Linked DNA regions of Bacillus pumilus. The protein of the gene in region 1 binds, or shares a complex with, the protein of each later gene. Links are inferred from orthologs where the notes say so. Each region holds a gene or a part of one and is shown on either strand. Other genes may lie near its edges. The genes, in order: gcvH and GPS65_RS10335.

Region 1 (11,371 bases):
ATCACCTGATCTATGATGCGAAACAACTTGTGCTCTCTCTTGATGAAGCAGGTTATCGTGCGCCGCTCAAGCAAAAGGTGCCCGTCATGGGAGAAACAGGCTATGCAGCAATGATATTGGCGGCTGAAAATATGAGATTGTCTGGATACATTTCAGAGCATGACATGACCATTGTTAAAAAATTAGCTCATGTTATTTCCGGCGGAAAACTGCCATTTGGAACAGAGGTAGAGGAGCAATACTTATTAGAGCTTGAAAGAGAAGCATTTTTAAGTCTTGTAGGAGAAGTAAAATCACAAGCACGCATGCAGCACATGCTCGTCAAAGGAAAACCTTTACGTAACTAAGGGGGAGTCAAAATGAGAGAAGCAGTCATTGTCGCTGGCGCGAGAACACCAGTAGGGAAGGCGAAAAAAGGATCGTTAAAACATGTTCGACCCGATGATATGGGCGCATTGTGTGTAAAAGAAACATTAAAGCGTGCTGGTGATTACGACGGACAGATAGATGATTTGATCATCGGATGTGCGACACCAGAAGCGGAGCAGGGGTTAAATGTGGCTCGGAATATTGGAGCGTTAGCAGGACTTCCGTATACAGTCCCTGCCATCACCATTAACCGCTACTGTTCATCTGGTCTTCAGTCCATCGCTTATGCGGGTGAACGAATCATGCTCGGTCAGGCAGAAACAATCTTAGCCGGTGGAGTCGAATCAATGTCACAAGTACCAATGATGGGTCATTCCATTCGTCCGAATGCTCATTTGGCAGAGCAAGCACCTGAATACTATATGAGCATGGGCCACACGGCAGAGCAGGTGGCGCAAAAGTATCAGGTCACTCGTCAAGATCAAGACGCCTTTGCGGTAAGAAGTCATCAAAAGGCAGCCAAGGCATTACAGGAAGGGAAATTTACAGATGAAATTGTATCCGTTGATGTAACAGAGCGACGGGTAGGGGAGCAATTTCAATTAGAAGAACATCAATTCACGTTCTCACAGGATGAAGGCGTAAGAGCGGGGACAACGGAAGAGATTCTTTCCACTTTGCGTCCGGCTTTTTCAACAAAAGGCACGGTGACCGCAGGGAACTCTTCACAAACAAGTGACGGAGCTGCGTGTGTGATGATGATGGATCGTGAGAAAGCATCCTCACTTTCCCTTCAGCCGCTCGCCAAGTTCAGAGCGTTTGCTGTTGGTGGTGTACCGCCTGAAGTGATGGGGATCGGTCCAATTGAAGCCATTCCACGTGCGCTGAAAATCGCTGGACTTGAGCTGAAGGATATCGGACTGTTTGAATTAAACGAAGCGTTTGCCTCTCAGGCCATTCAAGTCATTCGTCATTTAGGAATTGATGAAGAGAAAGTGAATGTCAATGGCGGGGCAATCGCACTAGGACATCCGCTCGGCTGTACAGGAACGAAATTGACACTGTCACTCATTCATGAAATGAAACGGCGAAACGAGCAATTTGGCATCGTCACAATGTGTATCGGCGGGGGCATGGGAGCAGCAGGAATTTTTGAATTGATCTAAAGGGGGAAAACAGAATGAAAGCAATGGAAGAGGTAAAAAAGGGTGGAAGCTTCTTAATTGATGAGACGAATTATGAGCATATCTTTACACCAGAGGATTTCTCTGATGAGCATCAAATGATTGGAAAGACAACAGAGGATTATATTTTACAAGACGTTGTTCCATATATAGACCAAATTGAAAAGCATGAATTTGAGCATTCCGTCAGGCTTCTTAAAAAGGCTGGAGAGCTTGGGCTGCTAGGAGCCGACGTGCCTGAAGAATTCGGAGGGCTCGGATTAGATAAAATCAGCTCAGCCATTATTACTGAGAAATTTTCCAGAGCAGGGAGCTTCTCGCTTTCCTATGGCGCCCATGTCGGCATTGGATCTCTGCCAATCGTACTGTTCGGAAATCAAGCGCAAAAGGAAACGTATCTGCCAGGACTCGCTTCTGGAGAAGCGATTGCGGCGTATGCCCTAACTGAACCAGGATCAGGCTCTGACGCTCTTGGAGCAAAGACAACTGCGGTGTTAAATGAAGCCGGAACCCATTATGTGTTGAATGGGGAAAAACAGTGGATCACAAACTCCGCATTTGCCGACGTCTTTGTCGTATATGCGAAAATTGATGGTGAACACTTCTCTGCTTTTATCGTAGAAAAGGATTTCCCTGGTGTCAAAACGGGACCTGAAGAGAAAAAGATGGGCATTAAAGGGTCCTCAACGAGAACGTTAATCCTTGAGGATGCTCAAGTGCCAAAAGAGAATTTACTAGGTGAGGCTGGCAGAGGTCATGTCATTGCCTTTAACATTTTAAATATCGGACGCTACAAGCTGGCTGTCGGGACAGTTGGCGCGTCAAAACGTGTCATTCAATTATCGGCAGAATACGCAAACCAGCGTAAGCAATTCCAAACGCCCATTTCTCGATTTAGCTTAATTGGTGAAAAGGTAGCCAACATGTCGGCAAAGCTCTATGCGATGGAAAGTGCTGTTTACCGCACAGTCGGATTATTTGAACAGCGTATGGGTCTATTAAGTGAAGAAGACCAAAAGGATGGCAAACAAATTGCCCAGTCCATTGCAGAATATGCCATTGAATGCTCTCTTTGTAAAGTGCTTGGCTCTGAAACTTTAGACTATATTGCGGATGAGGGTGTGCAGATTCACGGTGGATATGGATTTATGCAAGAATACGAGGTCGAAAGAGCCTATCGTGACTCCCGGATTAACCGTATTTTTGAAGGAACAAACGAAATCAACCGTCTGCTAGTCCCAGGCACATTTCTGAAGAAAGCGATGAAGGGAGAGCTTCCTCTTCTTCAAAAGGCGCAAACCTTACAGGAAGAGCTCATGATGATGATGCCGGTAGAGCCGGGTGATCAGCCGCTCGATCAAGAAAAATATTTGCTTGCCCATGCGAAAAAGATCGCCTTAATGGTATCTGGAATGGCGGCGATGAAGTATGGAAAAGCATTAGACAAAGAGCAAGAGATTCTTGTGAACATAGCGGATATCGTCAATGAAATTTTTGCTGCTGAATCGGCGATTCTGCGTACTGAAAAGGCAATCGCTGCATCAGGGCTAGATAAGAATACTCAAAAGCTTGCTTACACACAAATATTCACGCAGGAGGCCTTCTTAAAAATTGAAGCCCATGCAAAAGAATCCTTGATCGCGATGGAAGAAGGAGATGCACTCCGCATGAGTCTGTCAGCTCTTCGCAAACTGACAAGATTCACCCCGATCAATGTCATCGCCAAAAAGCGCGAAGTGGCGAAACGAATCTTTGAAGCAGAGAAATATATCGTATAAGACGGCTGAAATTTGCGGATATCATTCCGCACCTCAGATTGTTGACAAAGGGCTAAAATGATCTTTATTTTAGCCCTTTGTCTTCTTTCCGCACCTTTTTGTAAGCATACATTTAGGTTTTTAAAATATTTTGTGATAAAATGTTGTCACTATTTGCAGGAGGTGAAAATGGTGGCTTTAGATTTTTATGAATACCCATCTTGCGGTACATGTCGAAAAGCAAAAAAATGGCTGGAAGAACACAATAAAGACATCAACAGCATACATATCGTCGAAGAGACGCCTAATAAAGAAACATTAAAAGCCCTTTACGAAAAAAGCGGCTTAGAGTTGAAGAAGTTCTTTAATACAAGTGGACAGAAATACCGAGAGCTACAGCTGAAAGATCAACTTCCTGCAATGTCAGAGGACGAGCAGCTAGAATTACTCGCATCTAATGGAATGCTGATCAAGCGTCCGATTACAACAGACGGTAAACGAGTCACGATTGGATTTAATGAAGATACATTTAAAAGCGTCTGGAAATGATGTAACTTTCATTCAGATTGTGGTATCTTCAATATAGATTGAAAGAAAAGACTGGAGGGGTATTGAATGAGCACACCAAAAGATTTACGTTATTCAGAAGAACATGAATGGGTCAAAGTAGAAGGGGAAAAGGTGCGTATCGGTATTACGCATTTTGCTCAATCTGAGCTAGGCGATATCGTGTTCGTTGAGCTTCCTGAAGTAGGAGACAAAATTACAGCGGACGAGCCTTTCGGAAGTGTAGAATCAGTGAAAACAGTTTCTGAGCTTTACGCACCGATCAACGGTACAATTGTTGAAGTGAACGATGAGCTGGATGACAGCCCTGAATTCGTCAACGACTCTCCATACGAAAAAGCATGGATGATCGTGGTAGAGCCAGCTGATACATCTGAAATTGAGAACTTGATGACTGCTGAGCAATATGAAGAAATGACAAAAGAAGACTAATTCACGTGAAATTGGACACTCTACCTTTATGGGGGGTGTCCAATTTGTCTTTTCAAAAAGAACAGGTGGATATAACAGATCATGTCACTGGACGATTCAAAGAAAGCGGCATGGTGCTGTATCATCAAAATGAAGAGATTGGCACGATGATTAGTGAAAACCAATATGAGTTAAAATCAGGTTATTCCTATGATCAAAATCGTTTTTATCGTCTGACGGATACACTGACCCACGGGACAGAAAAATATGTAGACTGTGATGATGAAAATGGCTGGTGCTAATCACAGATGAGGCTGCAGTGAGCATAAGCTGCAGTCTTTTTAGTGCAAGTGCCCAATCTTTACAACCTTGATGAAAGATTGTAATCTAAGGGAGAACTGAACAACGTCAAAAGGGCCGGGTGATCGTGATGAATGTAGAGGTAGAAAAGGTCATCATAGTAGAAGGTAAAACAGACAAACAAAAGCTAAAAGAAGTCATAAGTGAACCTGTTACCATCATTTGCACCAATGGCACGATCAGTACATCGAAGCTGGATCAGCTCGTAGACGAATTATTGGGGAAAGACGTTTACATATTAGCAGACAGTGACGATGCAGGCGACAAACTGCGGAAGCAATTTCGAAAAGAATTCCCTGAAGCGCTTCATCTTTTTGTCGACAGAACGTACCGTGAAGTGGCCGCTTCACCGTCAGCCCACATTGCATCTATCCTATTAGCTGCAAACATTGATGTTCATTCGAAATATTTATGAGGGTGGACGTATATGAAAGAGATTGAAGAACATGATTTCAAGGAAATAAAGGACGATTTATTTCTTTTATACTTATATACACCGTTTTGCGGGACATGCCAGCTGGCAAAGAAAATGCTCGCTGTCGTAGACACCATGCAGCCGGATGTACCTTTTTACGAAAATAACTTAAACTACTCACCAGGCTTTGCGAAGGCTTTTGAGATCGAAAGCGTTCCTTGCTTTCTACTGTTTAAAAAAGGCGAACTGGTGCAAAAAGGCTATGCCTTTCACTCTGTTCCATATCTTCATGAAATGATTGAAACCGCTAAATAAAGCGGTTTTTTGTCATATTTCAAGCAATTCATCTGAAAATTTGTCGAGTTATTTATAAAGGACAAGGGAATGTTTGTAGAGAAATGTTATGTATAACCAAATGACAGGGAGGTTATACATGTGGAAAAAGTGAAAACCCATGGTAACAAAGGGCAGCGCTTATTGCTAAAACCGCTGCTCTCATCATCATCCTTGAAGATTACATTTGAGGCGGAAACTGACTCTTGTACATTGATTGTGGATGAGCGTGGTGAAGTGAAGAAACTACCTGCAATTGAGTTATCGGATCTTATCTTTTATGGTGAGAGAAAAGAAATACTACAATTATTAGATGGAGATATGTCCTTACAGCAGTTAATTAGCAGGGGACAAGTGAAAGTAAAAGGGTCATTCCGCGCGCTCCTAAGACTAGAGGCGGTGCTCTGGCTGACGAACGGTTTTTTTCGAAAAATGATAACGTAGTCGTTTACTAGGAAATTAGCGATTTACAGCGTTGACATATCTCGGGTAGCATGATATTCTACGTTAGTAAAAACATGAACATCACATAAAACAACATATTTTCTCTTATTAAGAGAGGTGGAGGGACGTGCCCTATGAAACCCGGCAACCGTCAGCATAGCTGAAATTGGTGCCAATTCACTCAAAGCCGCAATGCTTTGAAAGATGAGAGAAAGGCGTATTGAACATAAAAGGCCTTTCTGCTTGCATTGCAGTTAGGTCTTTTTTACTGACCTCAAGCCAGGCGCGGAGCATGGCATCAGGAAGAATAAATAATGTTTGTGATGGCAACCTATAGATTCAGCAAGAAAGCAGGTGAACAGACTGTGATCCATTTACAGAATGTATCAAAAACGTATCATTCAAAAAGCGGAAATGTTGATGCCGTGAAAGACGTCAACTTGGATATTGGTAAAGGTGAAATATTCGGAATTATTGGGTATAGCGGTGCCGGAAAAAGCTCGCTGATTCGCCTATTAAACGGTCTGGAGCTGCCAACAGAAGGAATTGTTGAAGTGGCAGGCAACCGGATCAATGAAGTATCGAATGCGAAACTTCGGAAAGCAAGACAAGAAATCAGCATGATTTTCCAGCACTTTAACCTACTTTGGTCAAGAACAGTGAGACAAAATATTATGTTCCCACTTGAGATCGCAGGTGTACCGACATCGAAACGGAGAGAGCGTGCGAATGAACTGATTAAATTAGTCGGTTTAGAAGGAAAAGAAAATGCGTATCCGTCTCAGCTTAGCGGCGGACAAAAACAGCGTGTGGGGATTGCGAGAGCATTAGCAAATGATCCAAAGGTTCTTCTTTGTGACGAAGCAACGTCAGCGCTTGATCCGCAAACAACGGATTCTATCCTTGATCTTTTAGCAGATATCAATAAACGACTTGGGCTGACGATTGTGCTGATTACACACGAAATGCATGTCATTCGCAAAATTTGTCATCGCGTGGCGGTGATGGAGAATGGACGCATTGTCGAAGAAGGCGAAGTATTACGCGTTTTCAGACAGCCGAAGGAAGAAATGACGAAGCGATTCGTCCAGCAGCTTGCTGAACCAGAGGAAGCGAAAGAAACAATCGAACACGTCTTAGAGCGCGTAAAAGAAGGTCAGGTCGTACGGTTGTCCTTTATTGGTGATTCTGCCGAGCAGCCGCTCATCACTGAAATCATTCGATCCTTCAAGGTCGATGTAAATATCCTTCAAGGGAAGATTTCTCAAACGCAGGAAGGCGCGTTTGGAACACTCTTTATCCATATTAATGGAGAAGAGACTGAGGTAGAAAAAGCCATCGCCTATATCCAAAGCAAACAGGTTGAAATTGAGGTGATGACACATGTTTGAGAAATGGTTTCCGAACGTTGATTTAGAAGTCATTTGGAATGCAACGGGTGAAACGGTTTATATGACACTCATTTCATTGGCGTTTGCCTTTGTGATCGGAATTATTCTTGGACTCCTGCTTTTCCTTACTGGAAAAGGTGGTCTTTGGGAAAATAAACCGATCAATGCTGTCATCGGTGCAGTCGTCAACATTTTCAGATCGATTCCTTTTATCATTTTAATTATTCTTTTATTAGGGTTCACGAAATTCTTAATGCATACAATTCTAGGTCCAAATGCAGCACTGCCTGCCCTTGTCATTGGGTCAGCTCCATTCTATGCACGTCTTGTCGAAATTGCGCTGCGTGAGGTAGACAAAGGAGTCATTGAAGCAGCACGCTCAATGGGAGCGAAAACGTCGACCATCATATTCAAAGTATTGCTGCCAGAATCATTGCCAGCCCTCATTTCAGGTATTACCGTAACAGCGATTGCTTTAATTGGCTCAACTGCGATTGCAGGTGCAATTGGAGCAGGTGGACTTGGTGACCTTGCCTATGTGGAAGGATACCAATCTGGTAATACAGATGTCACACTTTTTGCCACTGTGTTTATTCTCATCATCGTCTTTATTATTCAAATAATCGGTGATTTGATTACAAATAAAATTGATAAACGATAAGGGAGGATTTATTTATGAAGAAATTGATTTTAAGTGCACTATTTCTAGCATTTGCAGGCATTTTGGCTGCATGCGGTTCATCTAATAACGCAAGTGATAGCAAAACCATTACGGTTGCCGCTTCAAAAACACCACATGCCGAAATTCTTGAAGAAGCAAAACCACTTCTAAAAGAAAAAGGCTACGATCTCAAAGTGAAAGTACTTAGTGATTATAAAATGTACAACAAAGCGTTAGCTGAAAAAGAAGTGGATGCAAACTTTTTCCAACATATCCCTTACTTAAATGAAGAAAATAAATCAAACAAAGATTACGACCTAGTGAGTGCAGGTGCGGTTCACCTTGAGCCATTCGGTATCTACTCTAAGAAATACAAATCAGTAAAAGATATTCCAAACGGTGGCACGATCATCATGACAAACAACGTAGCTGAGCAAGGACGTATGCTTGCCCTGCTTCAACATGCTGGTGTCATCAAACTCGATCCAAAGGTTGATACAATCAACGCTACTGTAAAGAACATCAAAGAAAATCCAAAGAACCTAAAGTTCAAAAAAATCGCTCCTGAACTAACAGCGAAAGCTTATGAAAACAGTGAAGGCGATGCTGTGTTTATCAACGTTAACTATGCGATCCAAAATAAATTGAATCCGAAAAACGATTCAATCGAACTTGAGCAAACAAAGAACAACCCATATGCAAACATTGTGGCGGTTCGCAAAGGTGAAGAAAAATCAGATAAGATCAAGACTTTAATGGAAGTTCTTCACTCTGATAAAATCAAAGAATTCATCGATAAAAAATATGACGGTGCTGTACTACCGGTATCTGAATAACGATGTGTTAACCTCGCTTTCGTCAAAGCGAGGTTTTTTGTGTATTTTTTCAAATCTCGCTCATAATAAAAATGTACAAATGACCTGAAGGGATGGAATAGAAAATGAATGAACAGCATATGAGCGGATCCATGCAGCAGTCACTGACTGATTATAAAACGGCAATGGGTGAATTTCAGAAGAAAATGCCGGTGTTTGGGAAGAAATTCAATGAATTCACGGAGCAATGTTTTCAGAGCGATTCATTGACGCAAAAGGAAAAACAAATGATTGCCCTTGGCATCAGTATTCATGCACAGGATGAATACTGCATGATTTATCATACAAAGGGAGCGCTCGACCAAGGCGCAACAGAAGAAAATTTGCTAGAGGTTGTCAGCGTAGCAGCAGCATTTGGCGGCGGGGCAGCATTGAGCCAAGGGATTACTGTCGTTCAGCAATGTATTGATGAATTTGGAGGACAGACGCATTAAGGGAAGGAAAGGGCGGTATTTTTCCATATCAGGGAGTTGAGTTCTTCTCAGCCGATTGTGTGAGAAAATATGCCAGCATAGCGCACTATATCCCTTTTGAGTGAAGCCGCAAGCCTTTGATACAATGAAGCTACACTTAAAGAAGGGAATGGTTTATTATTTGTTCGGACCATAGTACACTGGGATTGGATTATACCGCCGAGATGGAAAAGGCCATGCATAAGGCTCATGGCATGAGCTATGCAGAGTACGAAAGAGACCATGACTTACGGATGAAAGTGGAATATAAACGAGAGCAGTCCTATCGAGATGAGAAAAGGCAGCTCGCAAAAATGAATATACAAGGCTATTAAATAGCTAAGGGACGGGGAGAACAGTTTCCCGTCCTTTCTTTATGAAAACAGTCTTTTCGACATAAATCCTTTTATCTACCGGCTTTTTTTGTTAGAATTTTGAGAGCATCCTCTCACGCTTATCGTGAATGTGTTGTATTCACTTTTAATTTGTTATAAAATTAGAATGAGAATAAATTGAGAATAATGATTATTTTGGAGGTATCGATATATGACTGCTTCGACATTAACAATTAAGGACTTGCACGTTGAGATTGAAGGGAAAGAAATCTTAAAGGGTGTAAACCTCGAGATAAAAGGTGGAGAATTCCACGCAGTAATGGGGCCAAATGGTACAGGTAAATCAACTTTATCTGCTGCCATTATGGGTCACCCTAAATATGAAGTAACAAAAGGCAGCATTTTGCTTGATGGCGAAGATGTACTTGAAATGGAAGTAGATGAGCGCGCTCAAGCAGGTCTTTTCCTTGCAATGCAATACCCATCTGAAATTAGTGGTGTGACAAATGCGGACTTCCTTCGTTCTGCTATTAACGCTCGCAGAGAAGAAGGCGATGAAATTTCTCTCATGAAATTCATTCGCAAAATGGACGAAAACATGGAGTTCCTTGAAATGGACCCAGACATGGCGCAACGCTACCTAAACGAAGGTTTCTCAGGCGGGGAGAAAAAACGCAATGAAATTCTTCAATTAATGATGATTGAACCAAAAATTGCGATCCTTGACGAAATCGATTCTGGTCTTGATATCGATGCGTTGAAAGTGGTTTCTAAAGGAATTAACAGAATGCGCGGCGAAAGCTTCGGCTGCTTAATGATCACTCACTATCAGCGTCTATTGAACTACATCACACCAGATCATGTTCATGTCATGATGCAAGGACGTATCGTGAAATCTGGCGGACCAGAGCTTGCACAACGTCTAGAAGCAGAAGGCTATGATTGGATTAAAAAAGAGTTAGGAATTGAAGACGAAACTGTTGGTCAAGAAGCGTAAGCGTTAGGAGGATTATTGATGACATTAGAAACGAAATTATCAGTAGATCAAGATTATGTCAAAAGCTTCTCCGAGAAGCATCAGGAACCGGCATGGATGAGTTCCCTTCGCTTACAGGCTCTTGAAAAAGCAGAAGACCTTCCAATGCCAAAGCCTGACAAAACGAATATTTCTAAATGGAATTTAACCAATTTCAAACAGCATACAGTCGAAAGTGCACCATTTGGATCATTAGAAGAGCTTCCTGAAGAAGTGAAATCTCTCATTGATTTAGAGGACACCGATAAGACAGTTTACATTCAGCGTGATCAAACGCCAGCATATTTGTCTCTTTCAACAGAAGCGAAAGACAAAGGCGTGATCTTCACTGATCTTCATACAGCGCTTCGTGAACATGGCGATCTAGTGAAGAAATACTTCATGACGGATGCAGTGAAAGTAGATGAGCATAAACTAACAGCTTTACATGCTGCTTTAGTGAATGGTGGAGCTTTCCTCTATGTACCGAAAAATGTAGAACTTGAAGCGCCAATTCAAGCCGTCTACCTACATGAAAACGACGACACGACTTTGTTCAACCATGTCATCGTTGTAGCTGACGATCATAGTGCAGTGACTTATGTAGAAAACTACATCAGTACAGCAAAACCTGAAGAAGCCATCTTCAATATTGTGTCCGAAGTGTTCACGGGTGCTAATGCTCGCGTCACTTACGGTGCAGTAGATAACCTTTCAGAAGGTGTCACAGTCTATGTGAATAGACGCGGTATGGCAAGTGGCCGTGACAGTAAAATCGAATGGGCGCTTGGCTTAATGAATG
Region 2 (11,307 bases), 1.4 Mb from region 1 along the record:
ACACTTAGAACCTCCATTATTGATTCAAGTCAATAAAAAGTGCCTTCTGAACTAAAACTCATCAGATGAAAATACTAAAAAACCCTTTTGTGACAAGGGTTTTACCTTTTTACCTATTTTTCAGAAAAAATAAAAAGCACTTTTGACTCCAACTGATGAAGGAGGAAAAAAGTGCTTTTTAATTCAATTTTTTACCTTATTTAAGATAACTTACTTGTGAGCATTCCTCACATTCATTACCGTAACACTCATGTTGTTCCATTAAATCATTTCCACATTTTGTGCATTTTTTTGAGGGCAAATTTCTAAAAAACTCTGTGATTTTTCCTAGCATTTGTCATCCTCCAATACGTTTTGTTGTTATCATTGTATTATAACAGATTAATAATTGTCAATCTGTTTTGTAACAATAGGCAAGAAGAATGCTTTTTCCATGAAAAATGGGTATATTGTAAGATGGGGACTTTTAGAAAAGGAGGGAAAAATGACGATGAAATTAACTGTCATTGGATGCTACGGAGGGTTTCCTGCCGCTGGTGAAGCAACGTCAGGGTATCTTTTTGAATCAGATGGCTTTCGTCTGCTTGTAGACTGCGGAAGCGGTGTTCTTTCCAAACTGCAGCAATACATTGATATAGAAGAACTTGATGCTGTTCTCCTTTCTCATTATCACCACGATCATATTGCAGATATCGGACCACTCCAATATGCGAAGCTAGTGGGATATCATTTAGGAAAAAGCAGCGGTCCGCTTCCAATCTATGGACATACGGGTAATCAAGAAGCATTTGGGCGGATTGCGGATGATGTACATACTAAGGCTAAGGCTTATCAGCCAGAAGAGGGTATTCAAATTGGTCCATTTCAAATCAATTTTTTGAAAACAGTTCATCCAGCAGAATGCTATGCGATGAGAATTCAGGCAAAGGATGCTGTGGTGGTGTATACAGCAGACTCAAGTTATCAGGAGGCATTTGTCCCTTTTAGCAAGGATGCAGATTTACTCATTGCTGAAAGTAACTTCTACGCTGGACAGGACGGATCGAGTGCAGGACATATGAATAGTACAGAGGTTGGCAAGCTTGCAATGGAAGCAAATGTTGGGGAACTGATCATCACCCACCTGCCCCATTTTGGCCGTCATAAAGACCTAGTCAATGAAGCACAGGCGTTATATACTGGCAATATACAGCTTGCCCATTCAGGGCTTAGATGGAACAAGGAAGGAAGATAGAGATGCTGTTTATCGATAACGAACAACATTATGATCCAATGATTAATTTGGCAATTGAAGAATATTGCTTAAAATATTTAGACCCAGAAGAAACGTACTTGCTGTTCTATATTAACCAGCCGTCAATTATCATTGGAAAGAACCAAAATACAATAGAAGAAATCAACACAAAGTATGTGGAAGACAACGGCATCAAAGTTGTCCGCCGCCTGTCCGGTGGTGGCGCAGTTTACCATGACAAAGGAAACTTAAACTTCAGTTTTATCACAAAAGACGATGGGGACAGCTTCCATAATTTTAAAAAGTTCACGGAGCCAGTCATTCAGGCGCTAGAAAAACTAGGCGTCAAAGCTGAATTAAGTGGTAGAAATGACATCATGGCAGATGGTCGGAAAATTTCAGGAAATGCCCAGTTCGCGACAAGAGGACGTATTTTCAGCCATGGTACACTGCTATTTGATTCAGAAATTGAACATGTTGTTTCGGCTTTAAATGTGAAAAAGGAAAAGATTGAATCAAAAGGTATTAAATCCATTAGAAGCAGGGTTGCCAATATTAGTGAATTAATGGATCAAAAAATGACAACAGAAGAATTCAGAAAAATTCTGTTAAGCTACATTTTCGACACAAATGGGGATGTCCCTCAATATCAATTGACTGAGAAAGATTGGGAAAAGATTCACGAGATTTCCCGGGAACGATATCAAAAATGGGAATGGAACTACGGCCGTTCACCGAAATTTAATTTGCAGCATTCTAAGAGATTTTCAGCAGGCTCCATTGATCTTCGATTAGAAGTGAAAAAAGGGATGATCCAGGATTGCAAAATCTTTGGTGATTTCTTTGGTGTAGGGGATATTGCTGATATTGAAAAAAGACTCATTGGGCAGCAATACGATCGCAAAACGATCAGCGACGTATTAGAAGATATGGACATGCGCCACTACTTCGGCAACGTATCAAAAGAGGATTTTCTTGATTTGATTTATTAAGAGAGACAAGCACTGCTAGAGATAGCGGTGCTTTTTTTGATTGAAAGAAATGAAAGCGATTTACATTTGATCTTGTGAATTTTTTCGATTGTCTATTATAATAGAAAGGAGGAATGTTTGGCCATAAAATGAATGGTCATTCATTCATTGATGACATGTAAGGGGTGGGAGAATGGATTTGATCAAAAACCTAGAGCAGACGGCGATGACGAAGGGAGAAGATATCGCACTGATCTTTGAAGGAAATCAGATGACCTATCGAGAGCTCATGACAAGTATCGAGCGCTTTGCAGATGGCTTAGTGAGCGAAGGGTTTCAAGCTGGGGATCATCTTGCGCTTATTTTAGGAAATTCACCGCATTTTGTCATTTCTTTTTTTGGTGCCTTAAAGGCAGGGCTTGTCGTAGTACCAATCAATCCAACATACACGCCTAGTGAAATTGGGTATATGCTGATTACAGGTGATGTAAAAGGGATTGTTGCCCCTGCACAGCTACTGCCAGTGTACGAGCAGGTGTACGAACAACTTCCGTCTATTGAACGGGTGATTATTTGTGCAGAAAATGAATCTGCGTGCAGATCAAGTTTTAAGGAAGTAGCAGATCAACTTGTCTTCTTTGGAAAGCTTGTGTCTGGTCATGCGAAAGAGAACGTGCATCCATCTATTCATCAGGACGATACGGCAGTTATTTTATTTACATCTGGCACGACAGGAAAACCAAAGGGTGCAATGCTGACTCATTTCAACCTGTATTCAAATGCTAGAGATGTTGCTGAGTATCTATCCATTGATGAAAAGGACAAGGTCATTGCTGCATTGCCGATGTTCCACGTATTTTGTTTAACGGTTTGTATGAATGCACCATTGATTCATGGCGCGACCATTTATGTTCTACCGCATTTCAGCCCATCAGAGCTTTTGCGTATGATGGAAAAAGAGAAACCAACGTTATTTGTGGGTGTTCCGACCATGTATAACTATTTGTACCGCCAGGAAGGGCATGAGGATGCGATGTCCTCTGTGAGGATTTGTATATCAGGCGGTGCCTCAATGCCTGTTGCTTTACTTCACGGTTTTGAGAAAAAATTTGGTGTCACGGTGCTGGAGGGTTACGGATTATCAGAAGCTTCTCCAGTAACTGCATTCAATCCTCTTGATGGAAAAAGAAAACCCGGTTCAGTCGGGACCGACATTATGAATGTGAAGAATAAGATTGTGAATGAACTAGGAGAAGAAGTCGGTCCAAATGAAGTCGGAGAGCTCATAGCAAAAGGACCCAACATTATGAAAGGCTATTATCAAATGCCAGAAGATACTGAAGCTGCACTAAGAGACGGGTGGCTGTACACTGGCGATTTAGCGAGAAGAGATGAAGAAGGATACATTTATATTGTCGATCGAAAAAAGGATATGATTCTTGTTGGCGGTTATAATGTGTATCCAAGAGAAGTAGAAGAAGTGCTTTATCAACATGAAGCTGTAGCAGAAGCTGTTGTCATCGGTGTGCCAGATCAGAACACCGGAGAGGCTGTCGTCTGTTACATTTCCCCTAAGAAACATGCTCACATCGATCAAGAAGACATCATCACACATTGTTCACGCTTTTTAGCGAAATATAAGCAGCCCCAAACGATCCATTTCATAGATGATATTCCAAAGAACACAACAGGTAAAATTTTAAGAAGAGCACTAAAGGAAAAGTATCAAGCAGAGGAAAGTAAATAAGAAAAGGGAGTCTCTTATGAAGAGGCTCCCTTAGTTTGTTGAGGTATATCACGCTGTTAAAAAGACAATGAGATAAAATTTCAGCTCTTTTGAATGGCTTCTTTTAACTGTTTCTGAAAAGATTGAGACTGTTTTTGATTCAGCTCATAATAAGTCCCATCTACTAAAAAAACAACCTGCGAACGGTTTGTCCAAAGCTGAAAGGTGGTGCCGTTTGTTCGGCCGTACATCACCTTGGCGATATAATCTGGTTCTTTTAGATTTTTCTTGAGATGATTACTTGTTTGTTTGCCTTTATTTAATTCTTCTATTAAATCTTCTGCTGTGTCCTTATCGTCTATTTCATAAGAAATGGATTCTCTTTTAGATGAAAGGAGCAATTTTTCTGCTCGATTCTCATCAAAGATTTCGCCTGTCCGACTGAATACATAAAAGAAGGTAATAAGTAAAAGTCCAAAGATCACAATTCCTGCAAGGATTTTCTTCATTTCGATCCTCCAACACTCTATTTTATATGTAGCATCTCCGATTTTCGAGTAGCATAATCATTTTTTTCGAGAAAGCTTTTTCAGATAGGGCATGCTATGATGGAGCCACATGAGACAGGTTCTAAACAAAATACTGGATGATTAGAATAGAGAGAGGGATGGAAAGGAGGCTGACCTGTGCGAGTACGTAAATGGGTAGCTCTTGCAACGGTAGCATACATATTGTACGGTCTTTTTATTTATTCTTATTTGTTTCTATTTGGGGATGCATCGGTTCCTGACAGTGTAAAAGGAACAAGTGCAGATCCGCATACCTTTATGACAAGCCATGAGCTTGTCATCAGCGAGCATTTCTCGAACATACGTAACTTGCTGTTTTTCATGACAATTCCATTAGATTGGTATGTCTTTTTTCTTCTGCTCATTTCAGGGTTTTCACGAAAATTAGCAGACTGGAGCCTGACAGCAGCTCGCTTCACATTTTTAAGCAAACTTGTATACGTGTTTGTGCTGTCATTTTTGACAATGCTGATTTCATTTCCTATTAAATGGATTGGCTATCAGCTGTCTTTGCACTACGGAGTATCTGCTCAAAGTACGGCAAGCTGGTTGAAAGATCAAATTCTAGATTTCTGGATTCAATATCCGCTTCTTGCCCTATGTGCAATTGTATTCTTTTGGCTTATTCAAAAAAGAAGAAAACGCTGGTGGCTGTATGCTTGGTGTTTAACAGTCCCATTCACACTATTTCTCTTCTTTATACAGCCGGTCGTCATTGATCCGTTATATAATCATTTTTATCCACTAAAGGATCAAGCTCTTGAGAACAAGATCTTAACACTTGCAGACAAAGCTCATATCCCAGCGGATCATGTATATGAGGTCAATATGTCTGAAAAAACGAACACGATGAATGCTTATGTCACAGGGATTGGTGAGAATAAGCGTATTGTGTTATGGGATACGACACTGCAAAAGCTGAAAGATCGCGAAATTTTATTTATCATGGCACATGAAATGGGACATTACGTCATGAAGCATGTCTATATAGGATTAGCAGGATATCTAGTACTGTCGCTTGCGGGATTTTTTGCGATCGACCGTCTCTATTTTTATTTCTATCGTAAGGGAGCAGTTTTATTTCGGCTGAGGGAGCCGCGCGACATCGCTGCTCTTCCGCTTCTTCTCATGATTGTATCAGTGCTTTCATTTACAGCTTCACCTTTTACAAATGCAGTTTCAAGACATCAAGAACGTGCAGCTGATGAGTATGCGATAAACCTGACAAAAGACGGAGAGGCAGGGGTGACGTCTTTCCAAAAGCTTGCAAAATCAGGGCTGTCTCAGGTGAATCCGCCACTTTTAGTGAAGGTCTTCCGCTACGGACACCCAACGATGATGGAGAGAATCATGGAGATGGAAGCAGCGGAAAAAGAGAAAGCGTCGAGGAAGCAATAAATAAAATCCGGCTGCATCAGCCGGATTTTTTTCGTTCTTGTTTAGTTAGAAGCCGCTTGAACGTTGATTAACCCTTTTCCGTAATAGAAGGAGTTACCAAGCGGTGTTGCTGTGTTTTCTAAGCGCTGGCGAACCTGAGTAGTTGATAGATTCGGGTACTTAGAAAGAATAAGCGCTGCTGCTCCTGCTACATGAGGAGACGCCATAGATGTTCCAGTATAAGATGTGTATCCACTGCTTGGTACTGTACTTAAAATAGAAGTACCAGGTGCAGAAACATCTAATTCAGGACCTGCGCTGGAAGACGAGTTTCTGACATTGCTGCTGTTCACATTAGCAACGGCAATGGTAGAATCATACTTTGCTGGATAGCCAACTGTACTTGTAGAACCAGTAGAACCTGAGTTACCTGCAGCCGCCACAACAACGACTCCGCGGTTATTCGCTGTATCAACGGCATTTTTAAGTGCTGTTGAACCGTTTGGTCCGCCTAAGCTCATGTTGATGACATCCATATTATTGGCTACTGCCCATTCAATACCGCTAATGATCCAGCTATATTGTCCGTCGCCATAGCGGTCTAATACTTTCACAGCATATAGAGAGGCACTTGGAGCGACCCCAAGAACACCAATTGTGTTATCAAGGGCAGCGATCGTTCCGGCTACGTGAGTTCCATGTGATTGAAAGTCTTGGGTGGCATTTGGCTCTGAAGGGACGAAGCTGGCACCGCCTGCAACATTTAAGTCAGGGTGTGCAGCGTGGATGCCAGTATCAAGGACAGCTACTTTGACATTAGCACCTTTATAACCTTGAGCGTGTACAGCTGGAGCTTTGATTTGAGGGATTCCATAAGGGACGGTTTGTGCATATGCTTCTGCTTTGTGGTCTTCTTCTACGTAAGCAATGCTAGGGTCATGTTCAAGTTTTTTCGCGGCTTGTTCTGACATCTTTACTTGTGCGGCATTAATGAGACGATATTGCTTTTCTAGTTTTCCACCATTTTGAGTGACGGCTTGTTTCTTAGAGCTGTTTGTGGTGGCGGAGGCTTTAAAGCCAACAATATAGCTCTTTTCACTATCTGACTTTGAGACCGTCTCGGCATTTGCCATGGAGCCTCCAAATCCTGCTGAAAACAGAAGAGGGACAGCCAATAAAACACTTGTCATCACATTTTTCTTTTTCACGCACAATCCACATCCCTTTTTTCTTATTTCAGAATAATCATCCGTAGTCTATAAGAATGAGACGTTTGATTATTCTGTATATTCAGTTTAAGGGAAGTAGGCAAATAAGAGTAGACCTGAATTTTTGTGAAAGTCCTAGCGAAAATTGGGGAATTAAGTCACTTGGAAATAGTGGTAAAATATGTTTATTCTACTGTTTCAGCGATTATCTATTAAAAAGGAAGTATGCTATTTTTCTTATGATCCATTATCGGAGAAATATTCGATACCCGAAAAGCCTTAAAATAGGTAGAAACGTCTAGCAGCTATTTCGAATTTCGATATAAAAAAATATTATTTTATCATTGTTTTTGTCATTTAAAAAAGAACCTGTTTCTATAACAGGTTCTTTAAGAAGGGGAGGATTGAGTTAAATGGCTAACCACATTGTAATCAAGCACCTTCCATTTACCATCTTTCCATTCCACATAATTTAAGCAAGCATTGACGAGTCTCGTGTTCTCAAGACCCAAATGTTCATCAGCTAAGGTGGTGAGCAAAGCATGGATGGCAGCGCCGTGTGCTACGATCAGGACTTGTTGATTTGGATAGGCTGCTCTGACTTTTTCAATGCCTTCTACCATTCGATCTTGAATCGTCTCAAGCGGCTCCATATTTGGATACTGTTTATTTGGAAACAGCTTTTGACGCTCCTCAAATGACATGCCTTCAGCATCGCCATAATCACGCTCAATGAAATCATCCATGATGACAAGAGGCGCATCTACATGTTTTAAAATCAAGTGTGCTGTTTCTTTTGCCCTTGTGAGTGGACTGGAAATGACAACATCCCAATGGGCATCTTTTAAATAAAGGCCCGTTTGTTCAGCCTGCCATTTACCAGTATCATTTAAAGGGATATCTGTTCGTCCTTGAATTCGTTTCGCTGCATTCCAATCTGTTTCCCCATGTCTGACTAGGCAAATTGTTGTCAATCAAATCCCGCCTTTTCTCTCTTTTCTTCTATTATACTAAAGCAGAAGAAAAAAGACTGGATTAGCGATTTGTGAGATTTGTTAAGGATTCGACTGAGCTGGCAACTTGGGAGACCGTTTGTTTGACTTCCTTCAATTCGTTCAGGAAGGTTTGAAGGTCTATTTCAATTTTTCCATTTTGATTTTTGCTTAAGTTCATGCTGCTGACGATATCATCGAAGAGTGAATTGATTTGGGTCATTTTTTCTTTACTATCTGTCACGAGTAAATTCACGTCCCCAATGTGCTGAGACACAATGGAGATTTGGGAATTGGTATTGTTGACGAGTTCAGACACGGTTGAAACCGTTTTCTTTGTGTCCTCTGATAATTTACGAACCTCATTTGCGACGACAGCAAAGCCTTTTCCGTGTTCACCTGCTCGTGCAGATTCGATTGACGCGTTTAAAGATAATAAATTCGTCTGTTCTGCAATGCCTGTGACAATCCCAAAGATTTGTTCAATCTGTTTGGCGATTTCTTCTAAACGCTTAATTTCTGTTTCAATCTTTGTCATGCTGCCATCAATTTGGTTCATTTGAGTTTGTTGAATCTCTAATTCTTTTTTACCACCGATCGATTTTTCCTCGACTTGTGCTGAAATTTGTGTGCCAGCTTGCGACATATCTGCCATTTCATCAGATTTTGATACAAGCTTGTCCACAGCATTTGTTGTGTTTGAGAAGAGCGAAGCAAGCGAGTTTGATGTTTCTGTGATTTTTGTATGAAGCTCCTGTTGCTGCAGTTCTGCTTCATCACGAATTTTAGAATATTCATTTTGGAATGTATCCAAAACAAGCTGCTGCTCTAAATTTAAAATTTTCGTCGTCGCTTTCACTGCTGTCTGATATTCTTTGAAGTCTTGGATATGCTGAGCAAATAAGTCCATAATCGATAGCAGAAGATCCTGGAATGCGGCCATATACCACTTAGGCTGGAGGCCAATCCGCAGATGAACTTGTGCAATTTTAATTCGTTTTGCCACATAGGCTTCATCAACCACACCTGCAAACATTTCACTAATATGGATGCGAAGTGTTTTTTTCAGACGCTCGACAGAACTATTATCTTGAATGATATGCATCAAAGAAGACTCGACTTCTAAATTTTTATAAAATTTATCAACGATATGTGCAATATCTTCCTGAACAATTGAATTGAGCTGATTTAGAATCAATAAGTCATTCTGCGTCAGGTCAATCATTTTGATTTGTTTCGCGATATCCGTATTGTCAGAAAAATTGATACGTTTTATTCCATCATCCTGCTTAGTGAAAAAAGCAGTGTTTTTTCTTTTCGTCTCTTTTTTAAATAACAATGTTTTTGTCCCCCCATAATCATCACAAATTATCAGACTTTATATTATTTATCGGATAATATTGGATTTTTTAAAGGGAATCAGTAAAATTTTACTGTTCTTTATAAGACCTTTTTAGTGGTTTCTTTGCTGGACCTTCTACTACTTCTCCAGTAATCGAGAACCGTGAACCGTGACAAGGACAATCCCAAGTGCGGTCACTATTATTCCATGCGACTTCACAGCCTAGGTGAGTACACGTTGTATCAACAAGAAAGATGTTCCCGTCCTCTGATTTAAAGGCGCCACATTTTTTATGTTCATAAGAAACAATGCCGCCTTCTCCTGGCTTTAAATCATCAATGGTTTGATCGGTTCGTTTTAATTTACCACTGATGAGATTGGCAGCGACATTGCTGTTTTCTTTAACGAAATCTTTGACGAAAGAATCAGAAACAGGTCTTGATGGCGTGAAAATGGATTCGTATGGATTCGATTTTCCTTCAATCAAATCCCCGATAAGAGTAGCTGCGACATGGCTTGTCGTCATGCCCCATTTTCTAAAACCGGTCGCAACAAAGATATTTTGATGGTGTTTGGTTAGGCGGCCAATGTAAGGGATTTGATCCATTGTGACCATATCGTGTGTCGACCAGCGATACAGCACCTCTTCAATTCCAAGGGTAGCTTCTCCAAAACGTTCTAATCCTTCATAGTGAGCAGATTCATCCCCACCTTGTCCAGTTTTATGACCTTCTCCTCCGATGAGCACCACTTCCTCACCATGCCATTCTGCCGTTCTTAAAGATTGAGCAGGCTGATCGATCCCTAAGTACATTCCGTCTGGGAGTGGTTTTGTTGTTTTGGCTGCTACTACATACGATTGCTCTGGGTGAATACGCGTGAAATAAAGTCCTTTTCCATCATAAAAAGGAAAGTGTGAACAGGAGATGATATAGCGGCCTGTCAGATGATGGCCGTCTTTTGTGATGACAGCAGGGCGGTTTCCTTCTTTCACGTCAACAGCAGTCGTCTGTTCATAAATACGTACACCTCGCTCTACAAGCTGGTCAATGAGTGCATTGAGGTAATGAAGGGGATGGAACTGTGCCTGCTGCGTCATTGCTAGGGCAGCCTTGATGTCAGCAGCAAAAGGAAGGGCTGTTTTCCATTCCCGATCAATCCCAAGCTGTTTGTAGGCATCTAATTCCTTTTTTAATTTTTTGACACCACTTTCTTCCTTTGTATAGAGGTATGCATCTTTGACTTCTAGCTGACAATCAATGTCGTACTTTTTGACGCGAGCTTGAATCAGCTCTTTTGCATTCTCATTCGCTTCTACATACAACCGGGCTTTGGGCATACCAATTTGCTGGATCAGCTCATGGTAGTACACATCGTGCTGTGAGGTAATCTTAGCTGTCGTATGTCCAGTCGTACCTTGTAGCAGTTGATCAGCATCAATGATGATGACATCCAGCCCGCGTTCTGTCATTTCAAACGCGGTAGCGATACCGGTAATACCGCCGCCAACAATGATGACATCTGCTGTGAGATCCTCATGAACAGCAGGAAAAGAATGCTTTTGACTATCCGCTATCCATAACGATTTTGCCTGTTCCAATCCTTTATGTTCTTGTTCCATATTGTCGCCTCCAGTTAGTCACTTGTTGTGTATAATTTTTCCACAATGAAGAAAATCATACATTCGAAAGGAAACTAGTTCGACATACATAAAAAAATAGCCAACACATAAAAATAAACAAGATAAAAGGAAGGAGTGATCAGACGTGTCAACAAAGCAGCCGAAGAAAACATTGCCGCCTCAGCATCAAAGTGAGCGTCCAGGTCTTGAATATAAAATGAATCCAAGGCCTGTTTTTGATCGAGAGATGCCGGATAAAAAGTTAGC

What was found.
Region 2: the proteins of gcvH (region 1) and GPS65_RS10335 are in contact, whole or in part, in a crystal structure (PDB 3A7A), measured with the Escherichia coli proteins. The link is inferred for Bacillus pumilus from one-to-one orthologs.

The regions. Positions count from the first base shown.
Region 1 is NZ_CP047089.1:693,070-704,440, reverse strand. What follows is about bases 2,661-5,617. They hold gcvH (glycine cleavage system protein GcvH), read left to right. Parts: upstream 2,661-3,925; coding sequence 3,926-4,309; downstream 4,310-5,617. Other genes in these bases: GPS65_RS03485 (SCP2 sterol-binding domain-containing protein), read left to right, coding at 5,499-5,617; GPS65_RS03490 (thioredoxin family protein), read left to right, coding at 5,076-5,378; GPS65_RS03495 (toprim domain-containing protein), read left to right, coding at 4,719-5,063; GPS65_RS03500 (YusG family protein), read left to right, coding at 4,354-4,590; GPS65_RS03510 (arsenate reductase family protein), read left to right, coding at 3,503-3,859. In the rest of the region: GPS65_RS03525 (3-hydroxyacyl-CoA dehydrogenase/enoyl-CoA hydratase family protein), read left to right, coding at 1-347; GPS65_RS03520 (acetyl-CoA C-acetyltransferase), read left to right, coding at 360-1,535; more of GPS65_RS03515, read left to right, coding at 1,550-2,660; more of GPS65_RS03485, read left to right, coding at 5,618-5,840; GPS65_RS03480 (methionine ABC transporter ATP-binding protein), read left to right, coding at 6,206-7,231; GPS65_RS03475 (methionine ABC transporter permease), read left to right, coding at 7,224-7,892; methionine ABC transporter substrate-binding lipoprotein MetQ, read left to right, coding at 7,907-8,728; GPS65_RS03465 (carboxymuconolactone decarboxylase family protein), read left to right, coding at 8,833-9,201; GPS65_RS19250 (YuzK family famiily protein), read left to right, coding at 9,417-9,554; Fe-S cluster assembly ATPase SufC, read left to right, coding at 9,766-10,551; Fe-S cluster assembly protein SufD, read left to right, coding at 10,570-11,371. UniProt on the Escherichia coli protein: The glycine cleavage system catalyzes the degradation of glycine. The H protein shuttles the methylamine group of glycine from the P protein to the T protein.
Region 2 is NZ_CP047089.1:2,106,139-2,117,445, forward strand. The notes cover bases 339-3,231. They hold GPS65_RS10335 (lipoate--protein ligase), read left to right. Parts: upstream 339-1,236; coding sequence 1,237-2,226; downstream 2,227-3,231. Other genes in these bases: GPS65_RS10330 (MBL fold metallo-hydrolase), read left to right, coding at 491-1,234; GPS65_RS10340 (fatty acid--CoA ligase family protein), read left to right, coding at 2,399-3,231. Also shown: protein YhfH, read right to left, coding at 197-334; more of GPS65_RS10340, read left to right, coding at 3,232-3,952; GPS65_RS10345 (YhfM domain-containing protein), read right to left, coding at 4,033-4,440; GPS65_RS10350 (M48 family metallopeptidase), read left to right, coding at 4,618-5,898; GPS65_RS10355 (serine alkaline protease SapB), read right to left, coding at 5,940-7,085; GPS65_RS10360 (histidine phosphatase family protein), read right to left, coding at 7,475-8,059; GPS65_RS19860 (methyl-accepting chemotaxis protein), read right to left, coding at 8,121-8,732; GPS65_RS10370 (FAD-dependent oxidoreductase), read right to left, coding at 9,508-11,040; GPS65_RS10375 (SDR family oxidoreductase), read left to right, coding at 11,186-11,307. UniProt on the Escherichia coli protein: Catalyzes both the ATP-dependent activation of exogenously supplied lipoate to lipoyl-AMP and the transfer of the activated lipoyl onto the lipoyl domains of lipoate-dependent enzymes.